3 regions of the Streptomyces sp. 11x1 genome follow, and region 2 is predicted to be linked to each of the others. Evidence: predicted binding sites of a transcription regulator. Region 2 holds the regulator's gene; each other region holds the start of a gene.

Region 1 (9,933 bases), 1.2 Mb from region 2:
CGACGGAACACGCACCCCCACCCCCTACGCCGCCTACGCCTACGCGGCCCTGCGCTCCGCGTACTCCTCGATCTCCAGCATCGGCTGTCGTTCCTCCAGGTCCACCGAATACGTGCGCGGCTCAAAACCCTCCCGGCCCCGCTCGAACTGCGTCAGGACGGGACGGATCAGGTGCCCCCGGGCCAGCCGCAGCTGAGCCGTGCGGTAGATCGCCGCCGACATGCGGCCCAGCGCCGCCCCGTCCTGGTGCCGGTGTTTGCGGACGCCCACGTCGACCTGCGCGAGCGCGTCGAGGCCGACCAGGTGCAGCGCGTCGACCAGCATGCCCAGCTCGATGCCGTAGCCCACCGGGAACGGCAGTCGTTCGAGCAGCGAGCGCCGCGCCGCGTACTCGCCGCCGAGCGGCTGCACGAAGCCGGCCAGCTGCGGCCAGTGCATGTTGAGCAGGGGGCGGGCCATGAGCTCCGTCACACGCCCGCCCTGACCGGCGGCCGAGCCCAGGGGGCGGTCGTACATCCCCTTGACGAGGTCGACACCGGGGTCGGTGAGCAGCGGGCCGACGATCCCGGAGACGAAGTCCGACGAGAACTCCCTGAGGTCCGCGTCGATGAAGCAGACGATGTCGCCGGAGGTCACCATCAGCGACCGCCACAGGACCTCGCCCTTGCCGGGCACGGCGGGGATGCGGGGCAGGATGTCGTCGCGGTGGACGACCGTGGCCCCGGCGGCCGCCGCGACCTGCGACGTCCGGTCGGTCGAGCCGGAGTCGACGACCACGATCTCGTCGACGAGCGGGACCTGGCGCATGAGGTCGTGACGGATGATCGCGACGATGTCGCCGACCGTCTCCTCCTCGTTCAGCGCGGGCAGGACGACGCTGACCGTCTGTCCCGTGGCGCGTTTCGCGGCCATGATCCGGTGGAGCGGGCGGTCGGACATGGACCAGGAGCGGGTACTCAGCCAGCGCTCGACTTCGTTCAGCACAGTGCGCGGCTCCTCTGCGTTCATCTCGCGGTTCGGACGGCTCTCTCAACTGTCCTGGCCTTCGGTTACAGTCTTGGACAACGCTGGTGACCATCGCATGTCGCGGCTCGTCGGCGTATACAACCAAATACCGCTCATCCAGAGGGGCAGAGGGATACGGCCCGATGAAGCCCCGGCAACCCTCCAGCCGGTCTGACCACGACATTCGCGCATCGTCGCGTCATCGTCATCGTGGTGAGGCTCCCGGCTAGGGAAGGTGCCAAATCCGTCTCACGGCGAAGTGCGTCGTGAGGAAGATGAGGAGAAAGGGCCTCGCCTCCATGGCTGCGCAGACTGTTGCAAGCACCACCGACTCCCTCGGCTCCATCTCCACAGTAGACCTCGGCCCCGCCGCCGCTCTGAGCTGTCGTGAGTGCGGTCACCGCGTACCCCTCGGCCCGGTCTTCGCGTGCGAGGAGTGTTTCGGGCCGCTGGAGATCGCGTACGACTACTCCGCCTACGACACGGAGGAGCTGCGCAAGCGGATCGAGTCCGGTCCCGCGAACATCTGGCGGTACGCGCCCCTGTTGCCCGTCCCGGCGGACGTGGCCACCAAGCCGAACATCAACCCCGGCTGGACCCAGCTCGTCAAGGCCGACAACCTGGCCGCCGCGCTCGGCGTCGACGCCGGCAAGCTCTTCGTCAAGGACGACTCCGGCAACCCGACGCACTCCTTCAAGGACCGGGTCGTCGCGCAGGCCCTGGAGGCGGCCCGCGCCTTCGGCTTCACCACTCTCTCCTGCTCCTCCACGGGCAACCTGGCCGGTGCCGTCGGCGCCGCCGCCGCCCGCGCCGGCTTCCGGTCCTGCGTGTTCATCCCGCACGACCTGGAGCAGGGCAAGGTCGTCATGGCCGCGATCTACGGCGGCGAGCTCGTCGGCATCGAGGGCAACTACGACGACGTGAACCGCTTCTGCTCCGAGCTGATCGGCGACCCGGCCGGCGAGGGCTGGGGCTTCGTGAACGTCAACCTGCGGCCGTACTACGCCGAGGGCTCCAAGACGCTCGCGTACGAGATCTGCGAGCAGCTCGGCTGGCAGCTCCCCGACCAGCTGGTCGTGCCGATCGCCTCCGGGTCGCAGCTCACGAAGATCGACAAGGGGCTGCAGGAGCTGATCAAGCTCGGGCTCGTCGAGGACAAGCAGTACAAGATCTTCGGTGCGCAGGCCGAGGGGTGCTCGCCGGTGTCGGTGGCCTTCAAGGCCGGGCACGACGTGGTGCGGCCCCAGAAGCCGAACACCATCGCCAAGTCGCTCGCGATCGGCAACCCGGCGGACGGGCCGTACGTGCTGGACATCGCGCGGCGGACCGGTGGGGCCGTGGAGGACGTGACGGACGAGCAGGTCGTCGAGGCGATCAAGCTGCTCGCGCGGACGGAGGGCATCTTCGCGGAGACCGCCGGTGGCGTGACCGTCGGTGTCACGAAGAAGCTGATCGAGGACGGACTCCTCGACCCGACGCTCACCACGGTCGTGCTCAACACGGGGGACGGTCTGAAGACGCTGGACGCGGTGGCCGGGACCGGGCTGACCGCGACCATTCGGCCCAACCTTGATTCGTTCCGTGAGGCGGGGCTCGCGTAGGGCCCGTTAGCCAGTCGTTCGTCTGCGGGCCGGTGGGGGCTGGTCGCGCCCACGCGGCGGCAGCCGCACATTGAACACAGCCCCGCGCCCCTGAAAACATCTGACCGGAGGTCCCATCGTGAGCGTTTCCGTCCGCATCCCCACCATCCTTCGCACCTACACCGGCGGGCAGGCCGAGGTGAGTGCCGAGGGGGCGACCCTCGGGGAGGTCATCGCCGATCTGGAGAAGAACCACAACGGGATCGCCGCCCGGGTGCTCGACGATCAGGGCAAGCTGCGGCGGTTCGTGAACGTGTACGTGAACGACGACGACGTCCGATTCGAGCAGGGTCTGGAGACGGCCACGCCGGACGGTGCGGGTGTTTCGATCATTCCCGCGGTCGCCGGTGGCTGACCGCCGTCGTACCGGTCGGTAGTAACCGTCGGTAACTTTGATTACCGAGAGTTCACCGAATTGCCCCCTCCGCGAGAGAAGCGGAGGGGGCAATTCTCTATGGTTGAGCACTGTAGAGTTGGGGAACCCGGTCCGATCACCGTAGTGATTCTTGCCGGGCGCATATCCGATCGCGCCGCACGCCCTATATGAAGTAGCCAAAGTGTGCAGGCCTTTTGCGTATTTCGTTCCTTTTATGGGGCCCGACTTGCCCTGAATTCAGACGAATTGTTCGTACATTCCCGACCGGTCGTGTCCAGAATTCTCGTCCGATTGACCTGTTGCAGAGGGCAGTTGGACAGATACATTCGGCCGCGGTCGACGCGTTCCGGCGCACACCCCCAACCGTTGGGGGGTGAGGTCTGACCCGGATCCGCGAAGTGTGGATCTGTGCAAGGGCCAGTAATAGGGGAGTTAGGCATGGCTCAGGGCACCGTCAAGTGGTTCAACGCGGAGAAGGGGTACGGCTTCATCGCGGTCGACGGTGGTGCGGATGTATTCGTCCACTACAGCGCGATCCAGATGGACGGTTACCGCACCCTGGAAGAGGGCCAGCGGGTCGAGTTCGAGATCTCGCAGGGTCAGAAGGGACCGCAGGCGGACATGGTCCGGCTCGCGGTCGGCTGAAGTAACGCGCCGGGTTTCACGCAGCGACGTTCTTCGTTCTTTTCGGGAGGGCCCGCACCCCGTCAGGGGTGCGGGCCCTCCTGCGTGTGCTGCGGGCCCTCCTGTGTGTGAGGGGTGTGCGCGGGGCGCCGGGGCGGCGCGTGCGCGGGCGCGTTCACCTGCGGATCATCGAGAGCCGCTTGCACTCGGCATGGTCGAGTGCTAATCATTGGCGTTAGCACTCTGAAGGTGAGAGTGACAACGAGGACCGGGTCGGTGAGGCCCGCAGGCCGGGTGGGGCAAGGAACCACGAGGCAGGCAGGCCGTCCGTCGCGGGCGCCAGCGCGGTCCGGAGCAATCCACCCCAGTCCGGGAGGACCACTTCACATGGCCAAGATCATCGCGTTCGACGAGGAGGCGCGGCGCGGCCTCGAGCGCGGCATGAACCAGCTCGCGGACGCCGTCAAGGTGACGCTCGGCCCCAAGGGCCGGAACGTCGTCCTCGAGAAGAAGTGGGGCGCCCCCACGATCACCAACGATGGTGTGTCCATCGCCAAGGAGATCGAGCTCGAGGACCCGTACGAGAAGATCGGCGCCGAGCTGGTCAAGGAAGTCGCCAAGAAGACGGACGACGTCGCCGGTGACGGTACGACCACCGCGACCGTTCTCGCCCAGGCCCTGGTCAAGGAAGGCCTGCGCAACGTAGCCGCCGGCGCCAACCCGATGGCCCTCAAGCGCGGCATCGAGAAGGCCGTCGAGGCCGTCTCCGGTGCGCTGCTCGACCAGGCCAAGGAGGTCGAGACCAAGGAGCAGATCGCCTCCACGGCCTCCATCTCCGCCGCCGACACCCAGATCGGCGAGCTGATCGCCGAGGCCATGGACAAGGTCGGCAAGGAAGGCGTCATCACCGTCGAGGAGTCGCAGACCTTCGGTCTGGAGCTTGAGCTCACCGAGGGTATGCGCTTCGACAAGGGCTACATCTCGGCGTACTTCGCGACCGACATGGAGCGCATGGAGGCGGTCCTGGAGGACCCCTACATCCTCATCGCCAACTCCAAGGTCACCAACGTCAAGGACCTGCTCCCGCTCCTGGAGAAGGTCATGCAGTCGGGCAAGCCGCTGCTGATCATCGCCGAGGACGTCGAGGGCGAGGCCCTGTCGACCCTGGTCGTCAACAAGATCCGTGGCACCTTCAAGTCCGTCGCCGTCAAGGCCCCGGGCTTCGGTGACCGCCGCAAGGCGATGCTGAACGACATCGCCATCCTCACCGGCGGCGAGGTCATCTCCGAGGAGGTCGGCCTCAAGCTCGAGAACACCACCATCGACCTCCTGGGCCGTGCCCGCAAGGTCGTCATCACCAAGGACGAGACCACCATCGTCGACGGGGCCGGCTCCTCGGAGCAGGTCCAGGGCCGGGTCAACCAGATCCGCGCCGAGATCGAGAACAGCGACTCGGACTACGACCGCGAGAAGCTCCAGGAGCGCCTGGCGAAGCTCGCGGGCGGCGTGGCCGTCATCAAGGCCGGTGCCGCGACCGAGGTGGAGCTCAAGGAGCGCAAGCACCGCATCGAGGACGCCGTTCGCAACGCGAAGGCGGCCGTCGAGGAGGGCATCGTCGCCGGTGGTGGCGTGGCCCTGCTGCAGGCCTCCCAGGTCTTCGAGAAGCTGGAGCTGGAGGGTGACGAGGCGACCGGCGCCAACGCCGTGAAGCTCGCGCTGGAGGCCCCGCTCAAGCAGATCGCCGTCAACGGTGGTCTCGAGGGTGGCGTCGTCGTGGAGAAGGTCCGCAACCTCCAGGTCGGTCACGGTCTGAACGCCGCGACCGGTGAGTACGTCGACATGATCGCCTCCGGCATCATCGACCCGGCGAAGGTGACGCGTTCCGCTCTGCAGAACGCCGCCTCCATCGCCGCGCTCTTCCTGACCACCGAGGCCGTCATCGCCGACAAGCCGGAGAAGGCCGCCGCGCCCGCCGGCGGCGGCATGCCGGGCGGTGACATGGACTTCTGATCGACCCCGGTCGATCACCGTCCTGCGGTACCGAGGGCGGCACTCCCTGGAAACGGGGGGTGCCGCCCTCGGGCGTTTCGGCTGAGAGGGGAGCCGGAGAGGGTCCCCCGGATCAGCGGCGCGTGAGGTGGGTGAGGGTGACTCCGTTCGGGAAGGCCGTGCGTTCGGCGGTGTTGAAGGCGGTGGGGTCGAAGGCGCCGTCGACCATCGGGATTCCGGTGCCGGCGACGACCGGGTAGGTCTTGATCAGCAGCTCGTCGATCTCGGGCAGCAGGGTGCCCGCGAGCCGGCCGCCGCCGCAGAGCCAGATGTCCAGGCCGGTGCTCCCTTCGCCCTTGAGCTCACGGACGAGGGCGAGCGGGTCGCTCGGTACGACGGTGACGGCCGGGTCGGTGTCCGGTGCGAGGGTGCTGGAGACGACGTACTGACGCAGGTGCGCGTACGGGCTGGTGATCCCGTTGTCGAGGGCGGGGCGGTAGGTGCCGAGGCCCATGACGACGGTGTCGAAACGCCGGTTGGGCGCGTCGGCGACGCCGACGGCCGCGCGGTAGGCGGTCGGGACGGTCTCCGGGTGCAGCGCGTTCATCCAGGTCGAGTAGGCGGCGGCCTGCTGCTCGTCGCCCTGCGGGAAGAAGTCGAATTCGCCGCCGGGACCGGCGATACGGCCGTCGAGCGAGACGCCGACGTAATACACGAGCTTTCGCATCTCATGACCCCCATGCGTAGTACTCTGCTTGAAGTGGTTTGAACGTAGTACTACATCCGGAGTGGTGTCAATGGTGAGACGGAACGAGCAGCGGCGCGCGGCCCTCGTCGACGCGGCGATCGAGGTGCTGGCCCGAGAAGGTGCACGAGGCCTGACTTTCCGGGCTGTGGATGCCGAAGCCGCCGTGCCCGTCGGCACGGCGTCCAACTACTTCGCCAACCGCGACGACCTGTTCACCCAGGCCGGCGCCCGGGTCTACGAGCGACTCCAGCCCGACGAGGCCACCATCGCCCGTCAGCGGGCGGCCGGACGCGACCGGGAGACCTACGCCGAACTGATGCGCGAGCTCGTCGGCCGCATCGCCGCCTTCCGCACCGGTTACCTCGCGCTGCTCGAGCTGCGCCTCGAGGCCACCCGGCGCCCCGAACTGCGCAAGGTCCTCACTGATCGGGTCCGAGCCGACGTCGACGCCAATGTCGCCTATCACGAGGCTTCCGGCCTCCCCGGCGACGCCATGGCCGTCAAGCTGCTCATCCTGACGCTGAACTGGCTGATCGTCGAACAGCTCACGCTGCCGGACGTCTTCACCGAGGCGGAGCGTGAACAACTGGTGACGGCCGCCGTGGAGCGCATCGTGGGGGCGGAGTAGACCGTCGCGCTCGTCCGAAGGAGCCCCGGACGCTGCTGTGCCCGGGGTCACAGGGCGCCGTCGAGGTGGATCGGAATGCGGCAGGGGGAGCGGCCGTTGGGCTAGGGAGACGGTTGATGCATGTGCACATACCGTCAGGACTCGACGGTCCGACGCCGTCGACACTCCTCGCTGTCCGACCGACGCCTCCAAGGAGTCCCCACGTGACCACCGCTTCCACCGCCTCCACCACTGGTTCCACGTCCCGAGCCGCCGAGGTGCTGTCCCGGCCCGTCACGATCAACGGGCTGACCATCCCCAACCGGATTGCGATGGCGCCGATGACGCGGGTGTTCTCGCCCGGGGGTGTGCCCGGTGCGGACGTCGCCTCGTACTACGGACGGCGGGCGGCCGCGGGGGTCGGGCTGATCGTGACCGAGGGGACGTACGTCGGGCACGAGACGGCGGGTGACCTCGACGGGGTGCCCCGGTTCGCCGGTGAGGAGCAGCTCGCCGGGTGGGCGAAGGTCGCCGAGGCCGTGCACGCCGGGGGCGGGACGATCGTGCCGCAGCTGTGGCACATCGGGACCGTCCGGCAGCAGGGCAAGCTGTTCCCCGAGGCCCCGGTCCTCGGCCCCTCCGGTCTGCGGCCCGACGGCACCGAGGCCGAGGGCGGCCGGGCGATGACCCAGGCCGACATCGACGAGGTCGTCGCGGCCTTCGCCAAGTCCGCCGCCGAGGCCGAGCGCATCGGCATGGACGGCGTCGAGATCCACGGCGCCCACGGCTACCTCGTCGACCAGTTCCTCTGGGCGCACACCAACCGTCGCACCGACGCCTACGGCGGGGACCTCGTCGCCCGTACGAAGTTCGCTGCGGAGGTCGTGGCGGCCGTACGGGACTCCGTGTCCGCCGACTTCCCCGTCATCTTCCGCTACTCGCAGTGGAAGCAGGACGCGTACGACGCGCGTCTCGCCGAGACGCCGGAGGAGCTGGAAGCGGTGCTGAGCCCGCTGGTGGCGGCCGGTGTCGACGCGTTCCACGCGTCCACGCGCCGCTACTGGCAGGCCGAGTTCGAGGGGTCCGAGCTGAACCTCGCGGGCTGGACGAAGAAGCTCACCGGCAAGCCGACCATCACGGTCGGTTCGGTCGGCCTGGACGGGGAGTTCCTCGCCGTGTTCACCGGGGAGGGGGCGGCGACGAAGAGCATCGACGACCTGCTGGACGGGCTGGAGGCGGAGGAGTTCGACCTCGTCGCCGTGGGCCGGGCGCTGCTCCAGGACCCCGAGTGGGCCGCGAAGGTGCTCCAGGGCCGCTTCGACGAACTGAAGACGTTCGAGCCGGCGGCGCTGGGCTCGCTCAGCTGAGTCGCCCCCGCGCCGGGGATGTTTCGCCAAGTCTCCCCACTACCCGGCGGTAGCGAACCAATTCCGTCATATGTGTCGTTGTAGTGTCGTGGCACGACGCGTCGGCGCCCCAACTCCGTTGACATCAGCGGTAGTTGGGGCGCCGACTTGCCGATGACCATGCTGGTCCCTCCACCCCCCCCACGAATCGGACAAGATCCCCATGGCACGACACAAGCTCACCCTGAAGAACAAGCGGCTCATCGCGGCCGGTGCCGCCGTCGCAGCCGTCGCCGGTGGACTCGGCGTCGCCGCGAACGCGGGCGCCAGCGAGACCGTCGCCGAGAAGGTGCCCGTCCCGAAGCTCGTCGTCAAGACGGTGTTCGCCCCGGCCGCCACCGCCGATGTGGCGCCCGCCGTCACCTACGACGCCGAACTGGTGCCGGTCGCAGGGCGGGTGCAGGTCAAGGAGGAGTTGCGGCGCGACGGCGGTACGCGGGTCGAGCTGCGGCTGCGGGATCTTGTCGCGAACCGCGCGTACGGGGCGCACGTGCACACCAAACCGTGCGGCAAGCTGCCCGCCGACGCAGGGCCGCACTACCAGGACGAGGCCGACCCGAAGCAGCCGTCCGTCGACCCCGCCTACGCCAACCCCGAGAACGAGGTGTGGCTGGACGTGCGGACGAACGAGGACGGCTCGGCGCGCTCCGTCGCCGTCGTCGACTGGCGCTTCCGGGAGGGCGGGGCCCGGTCCGTGGTGCTGCACGAGGCGGCGACCTCCACGCACGAGGGACACGCGGGAACGGCGGGAGCGCGGCTGGCCTGCGTGAACGTGCCGTTCCGGGGTCAGGCGTAGCCCTTCAGCTTCTCCGTCCTGAGGGTGATGCCGACGGGGGCGGGCAGCTCGACGGCCGCCCCCCAGGAATAGGACTCGGTCTGCTGGTAGCGGCCGTCCTTGGGCTCGCTGAAGACCTTGAGGGTGTGGTCGTCGCGGTCGATGAGGAGGCAGACGGGGATGTCGGCCGCCGCGTAGCCGAGGGGCTTGTCGACGCGGTCGCGCTGGTCGGTGTCGCGGTCGTGGGAAGTGATCTCCACGGCCATCAGGGTGCCGTCGGGGTTGGACCACTCGCCGTCGCCTCGGAAGTGATCCACCGGCACCAGGGTGCCGTCCGTGCGGGCGCGACCCTTCCGATATGCCTCGCCCTTCACTCCCGACTCAGGCACGAGATCCAGATCGGGACGGTGTTGCATGCACTGGCGCAGCAGCCACATGAAGATCGACCGGTGGTTGCCGTCCGGCATGGCCTTGACCTCTACTTTTCCGTTGATGTACTCAAGCCGCACGGTCTCGGGAGCAACGGCGGCCAGCTCCTCGAACTCGTGGACGTCGAGCGGGCCGTGCCGGACGCGCAGCTTCCCGCCGAGAAACTCCAGCCGGTTCCGCAGCTCCCTCGGAGCCCTGCGGACGAGTTCCTCGAAGTCCTCGACGGACATCTGCGGGCGCTCGGCGGTGTCAGGGGTCATGGTGTCGCCTCCTTCCTCCCATCGTGCCCCGGCGTGGTGTCGTCGGACCGTAGGAGCGGTCATACGGGCGTCCC
Region 2 (9,933 bases):
GCACTCCCCGACGGTGAGCCCGTCCCCGACGACGGGGCGCTGCCCGCGCACGCCCTGGCCGACGCGGCCGAGCGGCCCCTCGGGTTCTATCTCCACGTCCCGTACTGCGCCACACGCTGCGGCTACTGCGACTTCAACACCTACACCGCCACCGAGCTGCGCGGCACCGGCGGCGTCCTCGCCTCCCGCGACAACTACGCGGACACGGTCGTCGACGAGATCTGCCTCGCCCGCAAGGTCCTCGGCGACGATCCGCGCCCCGTCCGGACGGTCTTCGTCGGCGGCGGCACGCCCACGCTGCTGGCCGCCGACGACCTCGTACGGATGCTGGGGGCGATCCGGGAGGAGTTCGGGCTCGCGGACGACGCGGAGGTGACGACCGAGGCGAACCCGGAGTCGGTCGACCCCGCGTATCTGGAGACGCTGCGCGCGGGCGGCTTCAACCGGCTCTCCTTCGGGATGCAGAGCGCGCGGCAGCATGTGCTGAAGATCCTCGACCGTACGCACACACCGGGGCGCCCGGAGGCGTGCGTGGCGGAGGCGCGCGCCGCCGGCTTCGACCACGTCAACCTCGACCTGATCTACGGCACACCCGGCGAGTCCGACGACGACTGGCGGGCCTCCCTGGACGCGGCGCTCGGTGCCGGGCCGGACCACATCTCGGCATACGCGCTGATCGTGGAGGAGGGCACGCAGCTCGCGCGGCGCATCCGCCGGGGCGAGGTCCCGATGACGGACGACGATGTCCACGCCGACCGGTATCTGATCGCTGAGGAGATGCTCTCGGCCGCCGGGTTCGACTGGTACGAGGTCTCCAACTGGGCCACGTCCGAGGCCGGGCGGTGTCTGCACAACGAGCTGTACTGGCGCGGCGCCGACTGGTGGGGCGCGGGGCCCGGCGCCCACAGCCATGTCGGCGGCGTCCGCTGGTGGAACGTCAAGCACCCCGGCGCGTACGCGGGCGCGCTGGCGGCCGGGCGCTCCCCTGGCGCCGGGCGTGAGCTGCTGTCGGCCGAGGACCGCCGGGTCGAACGCATCCTGCTGGAGCTGCGGCTCCGGGAGGGCTGCCCGCTGTCCCTGCTCCGGGAGGAAGGGCTTGCCGCGGCGGGTCGGGCACTCGCCGACGGCTTGCTGGAGGCGGGGCCGTACGAGGAGGGGCGCGCGGTGCTCACGCTGCGGGGGCGGTTGCTGGCGGACGCGGTGGTGCGGGACTTGGTGGACTGATCACTCGGGTGGGTGAATCGGTGCGGAACGGGGGTTCGGTACCTAACCTGATTCGTAGGCTGCCGCCGACAGCACGCGGCGGATATGGAGGCCATGGAGATGACCGCTGTGGACGAACGCGACATGACCAGGTACTTCGAGGAGCTTGAGCCTCCCGAGGGCGTCAAGGTCGAGCTTCTCCGGGGGGTAATCGTGATGGTGGCCAGCCCTGACATCGTGCACAACAGGATCGTTGCCGATGTGCAGGACCAGATTCCGCGATCGCGTTGGTCTCGTCTTCAGACACAGGACATCGACGTCGTGACCGAGCCCAGTGAGCCTGTGCCGGATCTGGTGGTTGTCGAGCGGGACCTTTTGCCTTCTTCGGGTCGTCTGCTGCCGTCCCAGCTCGTCACCATGGTCGTGGAAGTCGTCTCCAAGTCCAGCGTTCATCAGGATTACGAGGTCAAGAGGTCGATCTACGCGGCGGGCAAAGTGCCCGCGTATCTCATCCTCGACCCGATCATGGGGCAATGCGTTCTGCTGACGCGGCCCGAGGGCGTGGGTGAAGAAGCGAACTACCTGACGCAGCAGATCACCAAGTTCGGTGACCCGGTGGCATTGGAGATTCTGGGAGTCGAACTGGACACGAGCGACTTCGCAACGTTGCCCGACGTCAGGCCCCACCGCTATCCGTGACGAAGTCGATCAACTCCTCCACCCGGCCCAGCAGTTCCGGCTCAAGGTCCTTGTAAGAACCGACCCGCCCCAGAATCGCCTGCCACACCGCCCCCGTGTTCTCCGCAGGCCACCCCAGCGCCCGGCACACCCCCGTCTTCCAGTCCTGCCCCCGCGGCACGCGCGGCCACGCCTCGATGCCCACCGAGGACGGCTTCACGGCCTCCCAGATGTCGATGTACGGGTGGCCGACGACGAGCGCGTGCTCGCTCGTGACCGACGCGGCGATGCGGGACTCCTTGCTGCCGGGGACGAGGTGGTCGACCAGGACGCCGAGCCGCGCGTCCGGCCCCGGTGCGAACTCCTCGACGATCGCGGGCAGGTCGTCCACGCCCTCCAGGTACTCCACCACCACGCCCTCGATGCGCAGATCGTCGCCCCACACCTTCTCGACGAGTTCGGCGTCGTGGCGGCCCTCGACGTAGATGCGCCCGGCGCGGGCGACACGCGCGCGGGCGCCCGGGACGGCCACCGAGCCGGATGCCGTACGACTCGGCCGCGCGGGGGCCGAGGCGGCGGGGCGGACCAGGGTCACCACGCGGCCCTCCAGCAGGAATCCCCGCGGCTCCAGCGGGAACACCCGGTGCTTGCCGAAGCGGTCCTCCAGCGTCACCGTGCCCGCCTCGCAGCGGATGACCGCACCACAGAAACCGGTGGTGGGCTCCTCGACGACCAGGCCGGGGTCGGCCGGGACCTCGGGGGCGGGCTTGGGCTTCTTCCAGGGAGGGGTCAGGTCGGGTGAGTACTGGCGCATTCGAGTGACGATAGGAGAAGCCGCGCCCGGATGCCCCCGCACTCAGTTCGACACGCCGAAGCGGCGTGCCAGCGCGTCGCGTTGGGCCCGGACGAACGCCGCGTCCACCACCGCGCCGTGCCCGGGGACGTACTGCGCGTCCTCGCCGCCGAGCGCCAGGAGCCGGTCCAGGGCGGCCGGCCAGCGGGACGGGAGCGCGTCCGGGCCCGCCTGCGGTTCGCCGGACTCCTCGACCAGGTCCCCGCAGAACACCACCTCCGAAGCACCCTCCGACACCAGGACCGCGAGGTCGTGGCCGGTGTGGCCGGGACCCACGTTCGCCAGCAGCACCCGGACGCCGCCGCCCAGGTCGAGCGTCCACTCGCCGGAGACCAGGTGGCGGGGGAGGGCGAGGAGGCCGGCGGCCTCGGTGGCGTCCGCCGAGGGCAGACCGTGGTGCACCGCGTCCGCGCGGAGGGCGTCGCGGTCACGGGTCAGGACGCCGTCGACGCCCACCGCACCGAAGACCTCCACCCCGGCGAACGCGGCCGCCCCGAAGACATGGTCGAAGTGGGGGTGGGTGAGCGCGAGATGTGTCACACGGGTGCCACCGAGGAGCCGGCCCGCCTCGGTACGCAACCGCGCGCCCTCCCGCACGCTGGAACCCGCGTCGATCATGAGGGCCGCACCGTCCCCGGCCACCAGTCCGACCGTGCAGTCCCAGCCGGGAAGGCGGCACCGTCCGACCCGGGGCGTCAATCCCTGCCACCCGCACTCTTCCCAAGTCACCGTCATGCGCCGACGCTAGCTGTAGCACCGCACGGGCCGGTGAAGGAGGGTGCGGGGGAGGTGCCGGGGAGGTCGCCGAGCAGTGGTCGGGAAGCCCCAGTGAACCCGGTCGACGGCCGCCGGGAGCCGCTGAGCAGGCGGGGGCGGGCTGTGGTGCGGGCCACCGAGGTGATCGCCGTGGGCGGCTCGGAGACGCCCACGCGCGGGCGTACCCGTCGGTAGGAAGTGCGCCGACACGCGCCCCGGTGGTGGTCGGACCGGGGCCCGACATCGCCGGACAGGTCGGTACACGTCGGCATGACGTGGGTGGACCGGCCTTGCCGGGGGCGTACCCCACCGCCGTACACTGGGCGGGGAGTGTTGGCACTCGCCCGGGGTGAGTGCCAAGGGGGAGTCGCACGAGAGAGTCGAGCTGGAGGTGTGCGCGAATGCTCAGTGAACGCAGGCTGCAAGTGCTGCGCGCCATCGTCCAGGACTACGTGGGCACCGAGGAGCCGGTCGGTTCCAAGGCGCTCACGGAGCGGCACAACCTGGGGGTCTCCCCGGCGACCGTCCGTAACGACATGGCGGCGTTGGAGGACGAGGGCTTCATCGCCCAGCCCCACACCAGCGCGGGCCGCATCCCCACCGACAAGGGGTACCGGCTCTTCGTCGACAAGCTGGCGGGCGTCAAGCCGATGACCCCGCCGGAGCGGCGCGCCATCCAGAACTTCCTGGACGGCGCGGTCGATCTGGACGACGTCGTGGCACGGACCGTACGGCTGCTCGCGCAGCTGACGCGGCAGGTCGCCGTCGTGCAGTATCCGTCGCTGACACGGTCGACGGTCCGGCATGTGGAACTGCTGTCGCTGGCCCCTGCCCGGCTGATGCTCGTGCTGATCACGGACACCGGACGGGTGGAACAGCGGCTGGTGGACTGCCCGGCGCCGTTCGGGGAAACGTCACTCGCGGATCTTCGCGCCCGGCTGAACAGCAAGGTCGCGGGCCGCCGGTTCACCGACGTGCCCCGGCTGGTCGAGGACCTGCCGGAGGCGTTCGACGTCGAGGACCGGGGGACGGTCGCGACCGTGCTCTCCACCCTCCTCGAAGCACTCGTGGAGGAGAGCGAGGAGCGGCTGATGATCGGCGGAACCGCCAATCTCACCCGCTTCGGACATGACTTCCCCCTCACGATCCGGCCCGTTCTGGAAGCCTTGGAGGAGCAGGTCGTCCTCCTCAAGTTGCTTGGCGAAGCCGGGGATTCGGGCATGACCGTACGCATCGGTCATGAGAACGCGTATGAGGGACTCAACTCCACGTCCGTCGTCTCCGTCGGCTACGGTTCGGGCGGCGAGGCAGTAGCGAAGCTGGGCGTGGTCGGACCTACGCGCATGGACTATCCGGGAACGATGGGAGCGGTACGAGCGGTGGCACGGTACGTCGGACAGATCCTGGCGGAGTCTTAAGTGGCCACGGACTACTACGCCGTGCTCGGCGTGCGCCGCGACGCGTCCCAGGACGAGATCAAGAAGGCGTTCCGGAGGCTCGCTCGCGAGCTGCACCCGGACGTCAATCCCGATCCGAAGACCCAGGAGCGGTTCAAGGAGATCAACGCCGCCTACGAGGTGTTGTCGGACCCGCAGAAGAAGCAGGTCTACGACCTCGGCGGCGACCCGCTGTCCCAGGCGGGCGGCGGAGGCGCGGGCGGCTTCGGCGCCGGTGGCTTCGGGAACTTCTCGGACATCATGGACGCGTTCTTCGGAACGGCGTCCCAGCGGGGTCCGCGGTCGCGTACGCGCCGGGGCCAGGACGCGATGATCCGGCTGGAGATCGACCTCGACGAGGCGGCCTTCGGCACGACGAAGGACATCCAGGTCGACACCGCCATCATCTGCACGACGTGCAGCGGCGAGGGCGCGGCTCCGGGTACGACTGCCCAGACCTGTGACATGTGCCGTGGTCGTGGTGAGGTCTCGCAGGTCACGCGGTCCTTCCTCGGCCAGGTCATGACCTCCAGGCCCTGCCCGCAGTGCCAGGGCTTCGGCACGATCGTCCCGAACCCGTGCCCCGAGTGCGCGGGCGACGGGCGGGTGCGGTCGCGGCGGACGCTCACGGTCAAGATCCCGGCCGGTGTCGACAACGGCACGCGCATCCAGCTGGCCGGTGAGGGCGAGGTCGGGCCCGGTGGTGGTCCCGCCGGTGACCTCTACGTCGAGATCCACGAGCTGCCGCACCCGATGTTCCAGCGGCGCGGCGACGATCTGCACTGCACGGTGACGATCCCGATGACGGCGGCGTCCCTCGGTACGAAGGTGCCGCTGGAGACGCTGGACGGGCTGGAGGAGGTCGACATCCGGCCCGGCACGCAGTCCGGGCAGTCGATCCCGCTGCACGGGCGTGGTGTCACGCACCTGCGCGGTGGTGGGCGTGGGGATCTGATCGTCCACGTCGAGGTGCAGACGCCGACGAAGCTGGACCCCGAGCAGGAGGCGTTGCTGCGGCAGCTGGCCGCGCTGCGGGGTGAGGAGCGGCCGACGGGGCAGTTCCAGCCCGGGCAGCAGGGTCTGTTCTCCCGGCTGAAGGACGCGTTCAACGGGCGCTGAGTGGGGTGCGTTGTCGGGTGCGAGTGTGTGGGGCTTCTCGCGCAGTTTCTCGCGCCCCTGAAAAGCCGGGGCTGCGCCCCGTGCTTTTCAGGCCCGCAGGGCCTGGTCTTTTAGGGGGCGGGGAACTGCGCGAGAAGCCCCCACCCACCCGCACCCGACGAACAACCGTCCGTCCCCGATTCGGCTCCTCCCGGAGGGCATGGCACCATGCCGTCATGTCCTCCGCACTGACCGATCTCGTCCCGCTCCCGATCGTGCAGGCCCCGATGGCGGGCGGTGTGTCCGTGCCGCGGTTGGCCGCCGCCGTGTCCGAGGCCGGCGGGCTGGGGTTCCTCGCCGCCGGGTACAAGACGGCCGACGGGATGTACCAGGAGATCAAGGCGCTCCGGGCGCTCACCTCACGCCCCTTCGGCGTGAACCTCTTCATGCCGCAGCCGGAGTACGCCGAGCCCGCCGCCGTCGAGGTCTACGCGGAGCAGCTCGCCGGTGAGTCCACCTGGTACGACGCCGAGCTGGGCGACCCGGACAGCGGACGCGACGACGGCTACGAGGCCAAGCTCGCCGTGCTGCTGGACAACCCCGTGCCGGTGGTGTCGTTCCACTTCGGCTGCCCGACCCCCGAGGTCATGGAGTCCCTCGCCCGCAAGGGCACGCTCACCCTGGTGACCGCGACCTCGGCGGAGGAGGCCCAGGCCGTGGAGCGGTCCGGGGCCCACGCCGTGATCGTGCAGGGCGTCGAGGCGGGCGGCCACCAGGGCACCCACCGCGACGACCCCGAGCGGGACTGCGCCGGCATCGGCCTGCTCTCCCTGGTCGCCCAGGTCCGCGAGGCCGTGGCGCTGCCGATGGTCGCGGCCGGCGGCATCATGCGCGGCAGTCAGATCGCTGCCCTCCTCACGGCGGGGGTGAGCGCGGCCCAGCTCGGCACGGCGTTCCTCGCGACCGCCGAGTCCGGCGCGCACGCCGTGCACAGGCGGGCCCTGACCGACCCTCTCTTCGTCCGCACCGAGCTGACCCGGGCCTTCTCCGGCCGTCCGGCCCGGGGCCTGGTCAACCGCTTTTTGCGCGAGCACGGCCCGTACGCTCCCGCCGCCTACCCGGAGGTCCACCACCTGACCTCGCCGCTGCGCAAGGCCGCCGCCAAGGCCGGGGACGCGCAGGGCATGGCGCTCTGGGCCGGGCAGGGGCACCGGATGGCACGGGAACTGCCGGCCGGGGAACTGGTCGAGGTGCTGGCCGCCGAGATCGCCGCCGCGCAGGCGGCGCAGGCTTCCGCCCAGGTCGGGAGCGCGGGACGATGACCGCACCGGTGTTCGTGGTCGACTCGCTGGACCTGCCGGGCGGCAGTGGCGGCGAGCTCGTCCTGGACGGCCCCGAGGGGCGGCACGCCGTCTCCGTGAAGCGGCTGCGGGCCGGTGAGGACGTCGTCCTCACGGACGGGCGCGGACGCTGGGCGGAGGGGATCGTCAAGGCCGCCGAGGGCAAGGACCGGCTCGTGGTCACGGACCTGGAGACCGTGCACGAGGAGCCCCCGGCGCAGCCGCGGATCACCGTCGTCCAGGCGCTGCCCAAGGGCGACCGGGGCGAACTGGCCGTCGAGACCATGACCGAGGTCGGGATCGACGCGATCGTGCCCTGGGCGGCCTCCCGCTGCATCACCCAGTGGAGGGGCGACCGGGGGCTGAAGGCCCTCGCCAAGTGGCGGGCCACCGCCCGGGAGGCGGGCAAGCAGTCCCGCCGGACACGGTTCCCCGAGGTCGCGGACGCGGCCACGGGCAAGCAGGTCGCGGAGCTGCTGGCGAAGGCCGACTTCGCCGCGATCCTGCACGAGAGCGGCGACGAGACACTGGCCACGGCCGAGCTGCCGGCGGCCGGGGAGATCGTGCTCGTCGTGGGGCCCGAGGGGGGCGTGTCGCCGGAGGAGCTGGCGCTCTTCGGCGAGGCGGGCGCGGGGGCGTACCGACTCGGGCCCAGTGTGCTGCGCACGTCGACCGCCGGGACGGCGGCCGGGGCGTTGCTGCTGGGCCGAACCGGACGCTGGTCCTGACCGCCACCCGGTCCCGACCGGTGTCCCCGAACCCGCTGGGAGCATCGTGGAACTCGCCCAAGTGAGACTGCTCGTCACCGACTTCGCCGTGTGTTACCGCTTCTACGCCGATGTGCTCGGGCTGAAGCCACAGTCCGGTGCGGTCGACGGGCCGTACGAGAAGTTCAGCCCGGCCGTCGGGTCCGCGGGGATCGCCCTGCAGGACCGGGCGATGATGGCCGAGGTGCTCGGGGAACTGGCCGACGAGGCGAACGGCCACCGGTCGCTGGTCGTCCTACGGGTCGACGACCTCGACGCCTACTGCGAACGGATCACCTCGTTCGGCGTACGGCTCCTGCCCGGTCCCGCACGTATGACCGACCGTATGCGGGTGGCCCATCTCAAGGACCCCGAGGGGAACTTGGTCGAGCTGCAGGAATGGCTGCTGATGAGCGGCTGACACCCCTCGCCCGCGTCCCCCGGTCCCGGCGGCTTGTCCGCATGCGGTCTTCCCCGCCGCCGCGGGCGGTGGCAGGCTGCCGGACATGCGGGCATGGAGGCGTGTCAGGGCGTACCGGTCGGGCGGGCGTCGGCTCCTGCTGGGAGCCGGGCTCGGTGTCTGCGCGGTCGTGGGTCTGGTGGCCTGCGAGGGCGGCGGGCTCAACACCGGCGCGGTCGCGTTCACCACGGACCAGCTCGCCACCGAGGAACTGGAGCGGGAGGGCCTAGACGTCCAGTGGCTCACCTGCACGGCCTCCTACGACAGCGACGGCAAGGACGCCAAGGACTCCAAGGACGGCAAGGGCGGCGGGAAAACCGCGTCGCCGTCCTCCTCGGTCGCCACCGTCGCGAAGGTCGACTGCACCGGCGAGGACAAGGAAGGCCGGGAGATCACCGTCACCGGGAAGGTGACCAAAGAGGTCAACGGCAGGTGCGTACGCGGCGATCTGACCGCGAAGGTCGGCGGCAAGGAGTGGTTCCACGTGGAGGGGCTCGGCAACTGCGACGCCCCGGAGTCCGACCAGCCCGGCCGGCCCGGTCAGCCGGGACCGACCGTGACGGTCACCGTCACCCAGACCATCTGGTGCCAGAAGGACCCGGCGTGCGTGCCCGAGGGCAAGTGAGGCCCGGCCCGGAGCGGACCGGGCCCGCCCGTCGGCAACTCGGGCCCGGTGCGAGGGACATGATCCAAACCCCTCCCCATCGGACCGAGCGCTGCTTAAAGTGACTGGGTGACTCAGCTCGCGTATTTCCGGTATCCGCACCTGCACGGCGACCTGGTCGCCTTCACCGCCGAGGACGACGTGTGGGTCGCGCCTCTGGACGGCGGCCGTGCCTGGCGGGTCAGCGCGGACAACGTACCCGTCAACCATCCGCGGATCTCTCCGGACGGCACCACCGTCGCGTGGACCTCCACCCGGGACGGCGCGCCCGAGGTGCACATCGCGCCCGTCGACGGAGGATCCGCCAAGCGCCTGACGTACTGGGGGAGTTGGCGCACCCAGGTGCGCGGCTGGACATCCGACGGTAGGGTCCTCGCGCTCAGCACCCACGGTCAGGCCAGCCTCCGGCGGAGCTGGGCGCGTGCCGTGCCGCTCGACGGCGGACCGGCCACCACCCTCCCCTACGGGCCCGTCGGCGATGTCGCCCACGGGCCCGCCACCGTGCTGCTGTCCGCGCCGATGGGCCGCGAGGCCGCCTGGTGGAAGCGGTACCGGGGCGGCACCGCGGGCAAGCTGTGGATCGACCGGTCCGAAGACGGCGGTGACGGCGGTGACGGCGCTGGGGCGGCCGGGGAGTTCGTACGCCTGCACACCGAGCTGGACGGCAACCTCGAATACCCGATGTGGGTCGGGGACCGG
Region 3 (9,933 bases), 3.0 Mb from region 2:
CACCGCGCGGCGCAGCGCCTCTCGGGCAAGCGGGGAGTCGTCGCAGACGAGGACGGATGTCATGGCCGCCCTCCGCAGCTGATGCGCGTCACCTTGAGCCTCCAGGCTGGTACGAAATCGTCACCTGTGCGGTCGACACTCACGAGCGGACACGAACGCCTGCCCGAGCGCTTGTTCTTTCAACCGCCTCCGCCCGTCTCAACGACGGTCACTCGAAAGAGTTACGGGATGGCTGGTCACCTTCGGCACTCTACGTGAGGGGGTGGACACGATGCAGACATGCGCGACGGACCCTCAACGTTTCATCACAACCTATGCCCCATTCAGACGTTTTTGTTCCCATTTATTGGTGTCTGAGGCTAGATTCGCAATGAGTCATATTTTCATCTCCTTAGATAGTCGATGTACGGTCGTGGGCACCATCTCCTCCCAGAACGGCAACAAGGGGACACGCAATGGCAGATTTCTCCCGCCTTCCCGGACCGAACGCTGATCTGTGGGACTGGCAGCTCCTCGCGGCCTGCCGTGGGGTCGACAGCTCGCTCTTCTTCCATCCCGAAGGAGAACGCGGTGCGGCACGGAGCGCTCGTGAGAACTCGGCCAAAGAGGTCTGCATGCGATGCCCGGTACGCGCGCAGTGCGCGGCCCACGCCCTGGCGGTGCGCGAGCCGTACGGCGTGTGGGGCGGGCTGACCGAGGACGAGCGCGAGGAGCTCATGGGCAGGGCCCGGCACCGGCTGGTGACGGCGTCCGCGTCCGGGAGCGACAGCGGTTCGGATACCTGAAAGAACGTTTCTTCAGCGCATGGCGCTAGCGCGCGGCCGCTCCGGCCAGCCGGTCCAGCGTCGCCGCGACCGTGGGCACGAGGGCCAGGTCCGGCAGGGTGAGCGCCACGATCTCCCGGTGCACCACCGGCTCGACCGACACCGTGCGCACCCCCTTGGGGCGTACGGACTCCACGGCCAGCTCCGGCAGCACGGCCACGCCCAGCCCCGCGCCCACCAGTCCGACCACCGCCGGGTAGTCGTCGGTCGCGAAGTCGATACGGGGCGTGAAGCCCGCGCTCTCGCAGACCCGGACCAGTTGCCCCCGGCAGCGCGGGCAGCCGGCGATCCAGGATTCCCCGGCGAGTTCGCCGATGCCGATGGAGCGCGCCCGGGCCAGCCGGTGCCCGTGCGGGACGAGCCCGACGAGTCGATCGGTGAGCAGGGGGCGCACGACCAGGTCGTCCCACTCCCCCTCCTCTGTTCCCAGGGCGCCCTCGTAGCGGAAGGCGAGCGCGATGTCGCAGTCGCCGTCGCGCAGCATCTCGACCGACCGCGGCGGCTCGGCCTCCTCCAGGGAGACCCGGGTTCCGGGGTGATCGGCGCGCAGGGCCGCCAGGGCTGTGGGCACCAGGGTGGAGCTGCCGCTGGGAAAGGAGACCAGGCGGACCCGTCCGGCGCGCAGCCCGGCGATGGCGGCGACCTCCTCCTCCGCAGCGGTGAGCCCGGCGAGGATGCCGGCCGCGTGCCGTACCAGCGCCTCGCCCGCCTGGGTCAGCCGCATCTCCCGGCCGGTGCGGACCAGCAGCGGGGTGCCGACAGAGGCTTCGAGCGCCTTCATCTGCTGGCTGACGGCGGGCTGGGTGCAGCCGAGTTCCCGGCCGGCGGCGGAGAAGGAGCCGGTGGTGGCGACGGCGCGCAGGACGCGGAGATGACGGGCCTCGATCACGCGGTCGAGCATAAGCGGGGCTTGGACCGCGTGCCGGATATTGCGTCGACGCTTTGACCGTGCGCGCCTACGGTGCCGGTATGAAGCTTCTATCACTGAATGTGGGCCGGGCCAGAGCCGTCGACGTCGTGAAGGAGTCGAAGAGGGTCTCGGGCATCGACAAGCGGCCGGTGGACGGGCCGGTGCGGGTGGCGACGCCCGGACCGAAGGGGGTCGGCGCCAGCGGCGTGGCCGGGGACGCGGTGTGCAACACCCGGCATCACGGCGGCGACGACCAAGCGGTCTACGCCTTCGCCCGGGAGGACCTGGACGGCTGGGAGCGCGAACTGGGCCGCACCCTGCCCAGCGGGGTGTTCGGCGAGAACCTCACCACTCAGGGCCTCGACGTCTCCGGCGCCCTCATCGGCGAACGCTGGCGGATCGGCTCCGAGGTGGTCCTGGAGGTCACCTCCGGTCGCGTCCCCTGTCTCAACTTCCAGCGCCACCTGGGCGAACGGGGCTGGGTCAAGCGCTTCACGCGCCAGGGCGCGCCCGGAGCGTATCTGCGGGTGATCCGGCCGGGCGAGATCAGCCCGGGCGATCCGATCGAGATCGTCCACCGGCCCGACCACGATGTCACCGTGGCGCTCGTCTTCCGCGCCATGATGGATCAACACTCCCTGCTGCCGAGGCTGTTGGCGGCGGACGAGGCCTTGCATCCGGAAGTGCTGGAGATCGCGCGGAAGTACGTGGCGGCGCAGGGGTGACGGGTCGGGGCAGGGCGGGGTGCCGGTGAAGGTGCCACGGCGATGCGGGGGTTCACCGAGGTGTCGGCGAAGTCGCTGGTGAACGTGCGGTGGAGCAATCGGACCCGCGCGGTCGCGGTCACTACGCTTGGGCCATGACAACGGCTCTGATTACGGGATCGACCGCGGGAATCGGTGCCGCCTTCGCGCGGCGGCTGGCGGCGGACGGGCACGACCTGGTGCTGGTGGCGCGGGACACCAAGCGGCTGCGGGAGCAGGCGACCGAGCTGCACGACCGGCACGGCATCGAGGCGGAGGTGCTGACGGCGGACCTCGCGGAGGACGACGGCATCGAGACGGTGGCGCGGCGGCTGGCGGACCGCAAGAACCCGGTCGACCTGCTGATCAACAACGCCGGCTTCGGCAACAAGGGTCGTTACCTCGACGTCGCCATGGCCGACGAGCTGCGGATGCTCAAGGTCCACTGCGAGGCGGTCCTGCGTCTGACCTCGGCGGCCACCGAGGCCATGCGCGAGCGCGGCCGGGGCGGTGTGGTGAACGTGGCGTCGGTGGCGGCCTTCGTGCCGCGCGGCACGTACGGGGCGTCGAAGGCGTGGGTCGTGCAGTTCACGCAGGGTGCAGCGCGTGATCTGGCCGGGACCGGGGTGCGGCTGATGGCCCTCTGCCCCGGCTTCGTCCGGACCGAGTTCCACGAGCGGGCCGGCATGGGCACCGACAGCATCCCCTCCTGGATGTGGCTCGACGCCGACAAGCTCGTCACCGCCGCGCTCGCCGATCTCTCCCGCGGCAGGTCCGTCTCCATCCCGGACCCCCGCTACAAGGCGCTGATGGGTGTGGTGAAGGTGGTGCCGCGCGGGCTGCTGGGCGGGATCAGCTCGAAGACGGGACGGAAGTACGGGCCGCAGTAGCCGTCCCCCGGACGGCCCGGCGGGTGGGGGCGGCGGCCCGGCGCGACAATGGAGCTGTTCATCCGGACCCAGGGGGGTCGGAGGCGGTGTGTCATGACATTCGTGCAGCTCATCGACTGCAGGACCAGCAGGTTCGACGAGATGAACCGGCTGATGGACACCTGGGTGGAGCAGACCAAGGGGAAGCGGACCGCGACGCACAGTGTGATCGGGAAGGACCGTTCGGACGGCTCGCACTTCGTGGAGATCGTGGAGTTCCCCTCGTACGAGGAGGCGATGCGGAACTCCGGGCTGCCGGAGACGGAGCGGATCTTCCAGGAGATGGTGGCGCTGTGCGACGAGATGCCCACGTTCACCGATCTGGACGTGGTGCGCGACGAGCAGTTGTACGCGGCGAACGCGCGCAGGTTCTTCGAGACGATCGGGACCGAGGGCGAACTGCCGCCGCTCGACGATCTGTTGGTCGAGGACTACCACGACCACGATCCGGCCAACCCGCAGGACGCCATCGGCATGGACGCGGTCAGGCGCGAGGTCGGCATGTGGCGGGCCGCCTTCGACTTCTCGTTCGCGATCGGTGACCAGATCGCGCAGGGTGACCAGGTGTGCACGCGCTGGACGTGGAACGGCACGCACCAGGGCGACTTCCTCGGGATCGCGGCCACCGGGCGGGAGGTCACCATGACCGGCACGACGATCCATCGCTTCTCGCCGGACGGGAAGATCGTCGAGGGCTGGTGGCAGTACGACCGGCTCGGGCTGATGGGGCAGCTGGGCGCGCTCGACGCGCTGGAGCGGTAGGCGGCGCCGGAAGCGGTGGGCGAGAGCGGGGACATGGGAACGGCCCGGCACCCCGAGGGGTGCCGGGCCTTCGCCTACGGCTTGCCGACGTCGTACGTCAGTGGGCGTGGCCGTGGCCGCCGTGGCCCGCGTCGGCCGGCTCCTCTTCCTTCTTCTCGACGACCAGGGTCTCGGTCGTCAGGAGGAGGGAGGCGATGGAGGCGGCGTTCTCCAGGGCGGAGCGGGTGACCTTGACCGGGTCGATGACGCCGGCCTTGACCAGGTCGCCGTACTCGCCGGTGGCGGCGTTGAAGCCCTGGCCCTTGTCGAGCTCGGCGACCTTGGAGGTGATGACGTAGCCCTCCAGGCCGGCGTTCTCGGCGATCCAGCGCAGCGGCTCGACGGCGGCCTTGCGGACGACCGCGACACCCGTGGCCTCGTCGCCGGTCTTGCCGAGGTTGCCCTCCAGGACCTTCACGGCGTGGACGAGCGCGGAGCCACCACCGGAGACGATGCCCTCCTCGACCGCGGCGCGGGTCGCGGAGATGGCGTCCTCCAGACGGTGCTTCTTCTCCTTCAGCTCCACCTCGGTGGCGGCGCCGACCTTGATGACGCACACGCCGCCGGCCAGCTTCGCGAGACGCTCCTGGAGCTTCTCGCGGTCCCAGTCGGAGTCCGTGTTCTCGATCTCGGCCTTGATCTGGGCGACGCGGCCCTGGACCGCACCGGAGTCACCGGCGCCGTCGACGATCGTGGTGTCGTCCTTGGTGACGGTGACGCGGCGGGCGGAGCCGAGCACGTCGAGACCGACCTGGTCGAGCTTGAGGCCGACCTCCTCGGAGATGACCTCGGCGCCGGTCAGCGTCGCCATGTCCTGCAGCATCGCCTTGCGACGGTCGCCGAAGCCGGGGGCCTTGACGGCGACCGCGTTGAAGGTGCCGCGGATCTTGTTGACGACCAGGGTCGACAGGGCCTCGCCCTCGACGTCCTCGGCGATGATCAGCAGCGGCTTGGAGGCGTTGGCCTGGATGACCTTCTCCAGCAGCGGCAGCAGGTCGGCGATGGCGCCGATCTTGCCCTGGTGGATGAGGATGTACGGGTCGTCGAGGACGGCCTCCATACGCTCCTGGTCGGTGACGAAGTACGGCGAGAGGTAGCCCTTGTCGAAGGCCATGCCCTCGGTGAAGTCCAGCTCCAGACCGAAGGTGTTGGACTCCTCGACGGTGATGACACCGTCCTTGCCGACCTTGTCCATCGCCTCGGCGATGAGCTCGCCGACCTGCTGGTCCTGGGCGGACAGACCGGCGACGGCGGCGATGTCGGACTTCTCGTCGATCGGACGGGCGGTCGCGAGGAGTTCCTCGGACACGGCCTTGACCGCGGCGTCGATGCCCTTCTTCAGGGCGGCCGGGGAGGCACCGGCGGCGACGTTCTTCAGGCCCTCGCGCACCAGCGCCTGGGCGAGCACGGTGGCGGTGGTGGTGCCGTCACCCGCGATGTCGTTGGTCTTGGTCGCCACCTCCTTCACCAGCTGGGCGCCGAGGTTCTCGTACGGGTCCTCGACCTCGACCTCGCGGGCGATCGTCACACCGTCGTTGGTGATGGTGGGGGCGCCGAACTTCTTGTCGATGACGACGTTGCGGCCCTTGGGGCCGATCGTCACCTTGACCGTGTCGGCAAGCTTGTTGACGCCGCGCTCGAGGGCGCGACGGGCGTCCTCGTCGAACTTCAGGATCTTCGCCATGGGAGCGGTTCAGCCCTCTCGGAAAACGTGGGTGAAACGAACTGCGCCCCCGACGCCCGGCTTGTTAGTGGTCGCGGGGGCCAAGGGCGCAGCTCAAAAGCAAGGTGCTTCGGTGAGGAAGCGGGTGAAGCAGGTGAAGCGGGTGAACTACTTCTCGACGATCGCGAGCACGTCGCGAGCCGAGAGGACGAGGTACTCCTCGCCGTTGTACTTCACCTCGGTGCCGCCGTACTTGCTGTACAGCACGATGTCGCCGACGGAGACGTCGAGCGGCAGGCGCTGGCCGTCCTCGAAGCGGCCCGGACCGACGGCGAGGACGACGCCCTCCTGGGGCTTCTCCTTCGCGGTGTCCGGGATGACCAGGCCAGAGGCGGTGGTCTGCTCGGCGTCGAGCGGCTGGACCACGATGCGGTCCTCGAGCGGCTTGATGGCAACCTTGGAGCTGGTGGTCGTCACGATCCGACCTCCCCCTTCGGAGATCTCACGGGGTTAACTGTCTGAGGTGGCGACCAGGTGGATCCGTCGTCGCGGGTGCCGGACCTGCCCGTCGCGTTGTTGGCACTCTCCAGGGGGGAGTGCCAGACCTGAGACTATGACCGCGATTAGCACTCGGTCAAGCGGACTGCTAATCGAGCGGGTTGCGGCGGTCGGTCGTCGCGGTGTCAGAGGTAGTCCTCCAGGCGGCCGACCGTCAGTCCCTGCTCCTGGACGCGGCGCAGCAGCCGGGTCGTCATCTCCGTGAGGGTGGTGCCCTTGAGCTGGTCCGGGCCCCGGAATCCGGCGAGGACGATGTCGCCCGGGCGGAGGCGGTCGCCGACGGCGTAGCGGAGGTCGTGGATCTGCATGGACGCGCGCCACAGGACCACCGCGGAGAGGCCGCAGTCGGCGGCGGCGCGGAGCGTGGTGGTGTCGTAGACGCCGTAGGGCGGGCGGAAGAGGGTCGGCCGGACGCCGAAGCGCTGTTTGAGCTTGTTCTGCTGGCCGCAGATCTCGGCGCGCTGCCCGGCGTACGGCAGGCCGCGCAGGGCGGTGTGGTCGAGCGTGTGGTTCTGCACGGTGGCGCCGACCGCCCGCAGCCGTGCGAAGTGGCCGTATCCCGGCCCCACGACGCTGTCCGTCAGGAACATGCTCACCGGCAGCCGCAGTTCGCGCACCATGTCCACGAACCGGGGGTCCTTCTCGGCCCCGTCGTCGTACGTCAGGAAGACGACCTTGTCCCGGGTCGGCACCCGGTCCACGACCGGCGGCAGCCCCGGCTCCGCCGCGCGGGGCGCCGGGGGCCGGTCGGGCTTCTCGGGCGCGGGGGCGAGGGGGGCGGGGAGGCCCCAGCGGCGGTAGGGGGGCGACGCCGGGTGGAGGTGGGGGCGTGCGGGGGACTGCGCGCCGGAGTGGGGAGGTGCGGGACGCGACTGCATCGCCCCGCCCGCACCCGGGCGCGGGGCGACGGGGCCGGGCTTCATGGGTCCGCTCGCACCCAGGCTAGGGGCGACGGGGCCGGGGTGCGCCGGGGCGGCAGCGCACCCGGTGAGAAGCAGAGCGGTCAGGGCCGTGAGGGCGGCGACGGCGGCAAGGACGGTCGTGGCCAGGGGGCGGGGGGCTGACGTCCGGGCGTCGGTGGCGCCCCGCGCACGGCCTGCGCCCCGTCCACGGCCAGCGCCCCACGCACGGCCTATGCCCCACCCACGGCCAGCGCCCCACGCACGCCCCACGCCCCACCCACGGGCGGCGCTCCCCCCACGGCCTTCACACCGCCCACGGCCTGCGCTCTCCGCACGGCCCGCACGCCGCCCACAGGCCGCGCTCCCCTCGCGGCCTGCGCCCCGCCCACGGCCAGCGCCCCACGCACGCCCCACGCCCCACCCGTGGGCGGCGCTCCCCCCACGGCCTTCACACCGCCCACGGCCTGCGCTCTCCGCACGGCCCGCACGCCGCCCACAGGCCTCGCTCCCCTCGCGGCCTGCGCCCCGCCCACGACATGCACCCCACCCGCGGCGTACGCCCAGCGCACCCGGACCGCGCCCCCCGCCCCGAACAGGTCTCCACCCGCCCCGGACCGGTCCCCGCCCGCCCCCGTAGGCCCTCACAGGTAGTCCTCCAGCCTTGCCACCGCGTAGCCCTCGGCGGTGACCAGGTTCAGGAAGTGGCGGATCATGTCGGGCATGGTGCCCTTCCAGTCCGACGTGCCCCGGAAGTGGCTGAGGACGATGTCGCCGGGGCGGAGTTCGCGGTCCGACTCGCGGTAGTCCCAGCGGTCGACGAAGACCTCCTCGTTCCAGAGCGGGACGGCCTTGACCCCGCAGGTCGCGGCGGCGCGCAGGGTGTCCCGGTCGTAGCTGCCGTACGGCGGCCGGAAGAGGGTTGGCCGGGTGCCGTACCGCTTCTCCATCACGTCCTGCATGCCGCAGATCTCGTGCTTCTGGGCGGCGTAGGAGAGCGGGGGCAGGTGGCGATGGCGGAGGGTGTGGTTGTGGAGGGCGGCGCCACGGTCCCGCATCCGCGCGAAGTAGCCGTAGTCCTCCTTGATCAGGTAGTCGCTGAGGAAGGCGGTGTACGGGATCCGCAGGTCGGTCATCATCCGCAGGAACGCGGGGTCCTTCTCGGCGCCGTCGTCGATGGTGAGGAAGACGACCTTGTGGCGGGTGGGGACGGTGGTGAAGACCGGGGGGAGGCCGTCCTCCGCGTGCCCGTCGACCTCGAACCCCTCGCGGGTCCTGAGCTCCGGCTTCCGCACCGGCGGCGCGGGCGCGCTCAGCGGCACCTTCGCCAGCCCCCAGCGCTTCGCGGCGGCGACCCGCGCGGCGTGCGCCCGGCGCACCTTCCCGGCGTACGCGTCGAGGGCGCGTGCGGCGGGCGCGTCGAGGCGCCGCTGTCCGTGCTGCCGCGCCCCGCCCTGCTGGCCGTGGGCGGGTTCGGCGGTCCCGGCGGTCGCCCCGGCCTCGGCGGCACCTCGCCGCCCGGCGGAGCCCCGCTCCAAGGCCTCCTCGGCGCCTTCCCCGCCGCATCCGGACACCACTGCCGCGACGGCGAGCAGCGCGACGCAGCCCCGGACACCGCCCCACCCCCTCCGGAGACCCGCCCGCTTCGCACTCTTTACATCATTTTGTCGTACGAATCGCATGGCGCCGCATCCTCGCAGGGCGGACCGCCTCCACCGCCCCGACACCGCCACGGTTCCCCCCACCATCCACCGTCTGGCCCACCCCACCCTCCCCTCGCCCCGCACCTCCCTCTCCTTGGCCCGGACCGCCCTCCCCCCTGGCCCCGGCCCCGCCCCCCTGACCGACAATGACCCGGTGAACGACCTCGACCCCGCCACCTTCCTGGCCCCCCTCCTCACCTCCGAGGGCCGCGCCCTCCTCGACGAGGTACGCGACACCGAGCCGGCCCGGGAGCTGGCCGTGGCGACCCGGCTGCGCCGCGACCACCCAGCCGAACTGGTCTCGGCGGCGCTGGCCCAGGCCCGGCTGCGGCAGCGGGCGGCGGCGAAGTTCGGCGCGACGGACGCGGGGCGGATGTTCTTCACGCCGAACGGGGTCGAGCAGTCGACCAGGACGAGCGTGGCGACGTACCGGGCCGAGTGCCTCCGGGCGCTGGGCGTGCGCTCGGTGGCCGATCTGTGCTGCGGGATCGGCGGGGACGCGATCGCGATCGCGCGCGCCGGGATCCGGGTGCTGGCCGTCGACCGCGACCCGCTGACCGTGGCGGTGGCCCGCGCCAACACCGACGCGCTCGGGCTGGCCGAGCTGATCGAGGTGCGTGAGGCGGATGTGACGGAGGTGGACACGGACGGGTACGACGCCGTGTTCGTCGACCCGGCCCGGCGTTCCTCCAAGCGCGGCCGGATCTTCGACCCGGAGGCCTACTCCCCTCCCCTGTCCTGGGCCGTGTCGGCCGCGCTGAAGGCCCCGCTCGGCGCGCTGAAGATCGCGCCGGGCATCCCGCACGAGGCGATCCCGCCGGAGGCCGAGGCCGAGTGGATCTCCGACGGCGGGGACGTGAAGGAGGCCGTGCTCTGGTTCCGGGCGGACGGGACGCCGGGGGC

The links. The regulator HrcA, encoded in region 2, represses chaperone genes, less so after heat shock. The targets are predictions, from matches to a motif close to TTNGCACTCNGNNNNNCNGAGTGCNAA.
Region 1: groL (chaperonin GroEL) is a predicted target of HrcA. The motif match lies at 3,845-3,871, and genes of this name have one in related genera.
Region 3: groES (co-chaperone GroES) is a predicted target of HrcA. The motif match lies at 6,494-6,520, and genes of this name have one in related genera.

Annotation. Positions count from the first base shown of each region.
Region 1 covers NZ_CP122458.1:5,788,026-5,797,958, forward strand. The annotation lists gene P8T65_RS25490 (glucosyl-3-phosphoglycerate synthase) at 40-984, opposite strand; SAM riboswitch class I at 1,116-1,287, shown strand; gene thrC (threonine synthase) at 1,305-2,606, shown strand; gene P8T65_RS25500 (ubiquitin-like small modifier protein 1) at 2,725-3,000, shown strand; gene P8T65_RS25505 (cold-shock protein) at 3,460-3,666, shown strand; gene groL (chaperonin GroEL) at 4,033-5,655, shown strand; gene P8T65_RS25515 (dihydrofolate reductase family protein) at 5,768-6,361, opposite strand; gene P8T65_RS25520 (TetR family transcriptional regulator) at 6,432-7,010, shown strand; gene P8T65_RS25525 (NADH:flavin oxidoreductase) at 7,214-8,356, shown strand; gene P8T65_RS25530 (superoxide dismutase family protein) at 8,559-9,191, shown strand; gene P8T65_RS25535 (Uma2 family endonuclease) at 9,182-9,859, opposite strand; partial or broken gene P8T65_RS25540 (hypothetical protein) at 9,919-9,933, opposite strand, start outside.
Region 2 covers NZ_CP122458.1:7,030,684-7,040,616, forward strand. The annotation lists gene hemW (radical SAM family heme chaperone HemW) at 1-1,224, shown strand, start outside; gene P8T65_RS30905 (Uma2 family endonuclease) at 1,324-1,902, shown strand; gene P8T65_RS30910 (DUF3097 domain-containing protein) at 1,880-2,695, opposite strand; gene P8T65_RS30915 (MBL fold metallo-hydrolase) at 2,738-3,469, opposite strand; gene hrcA (heat-inducible transcriptional repressor HrcA) at 3,892-4,908, shown strand; gene dnaJ (molecular chaperone DnaJ) at 4,909-6,045, shown strand; gene P8T65_RS30930 (nitronate monooxygenase) at 6,261-7,346, shown strand; gene P8T65_RS30935 (16S rRNA (uracil(1498)-N(3))-methyltransferase) at 7,343-8,092, shown strand; gene P8T65_RS30940 (VOC family protein) at 8,139-8,531, shown strand; gene P8T65_RS30945 (hypothetical protein) at 8,617-9,195, shown strand; gene P8T65_RS30950 (S41 family peptidase) at 9,304-9,933, shown strand, end outside.
Region 3 covers NZ_CP122458.1:4,045,999-4,055,931, forward strand. The annotation lists gene P8T65_RS17435 (response regulator transcription factor) at 1-63, opposite strand, end outside; gene P8T65_RS17440 (WhiB family transcriptional regulator) at 456-785, shown strand; gene P8T65_RS17445 (LysR family transcriptional regulator) at 811-1,713, opposite strand; gene P8T65_RS17450 (MOSC domain-containing protein) at 1,794-2,459, shown strand; gene P8T65_RS17455 (SDR family oxidoreductase) at 2,594-3,367, shown strand; gene P8T65_RS17460 (ester cyclase) at 3,461-4,168, shown strand; gene groL (chaperonin GroEL) at 4,266-5,891, opposite strand; gene groES (co-chaperone GroES) at 6,039-6,347, opposite strand; gene P8T65_RS17475 (polysaccharide deacetylase family protein) at 6,554-7,306, opposite strand; gene P8T65_RS17480 (polysaccharide deacetylase family protein) at 7,972-9,009, opposite strand; gene P8T65_RS17485 (THUMP-like domain-containing protein) at 9,185-9,933, shown strand, end outside.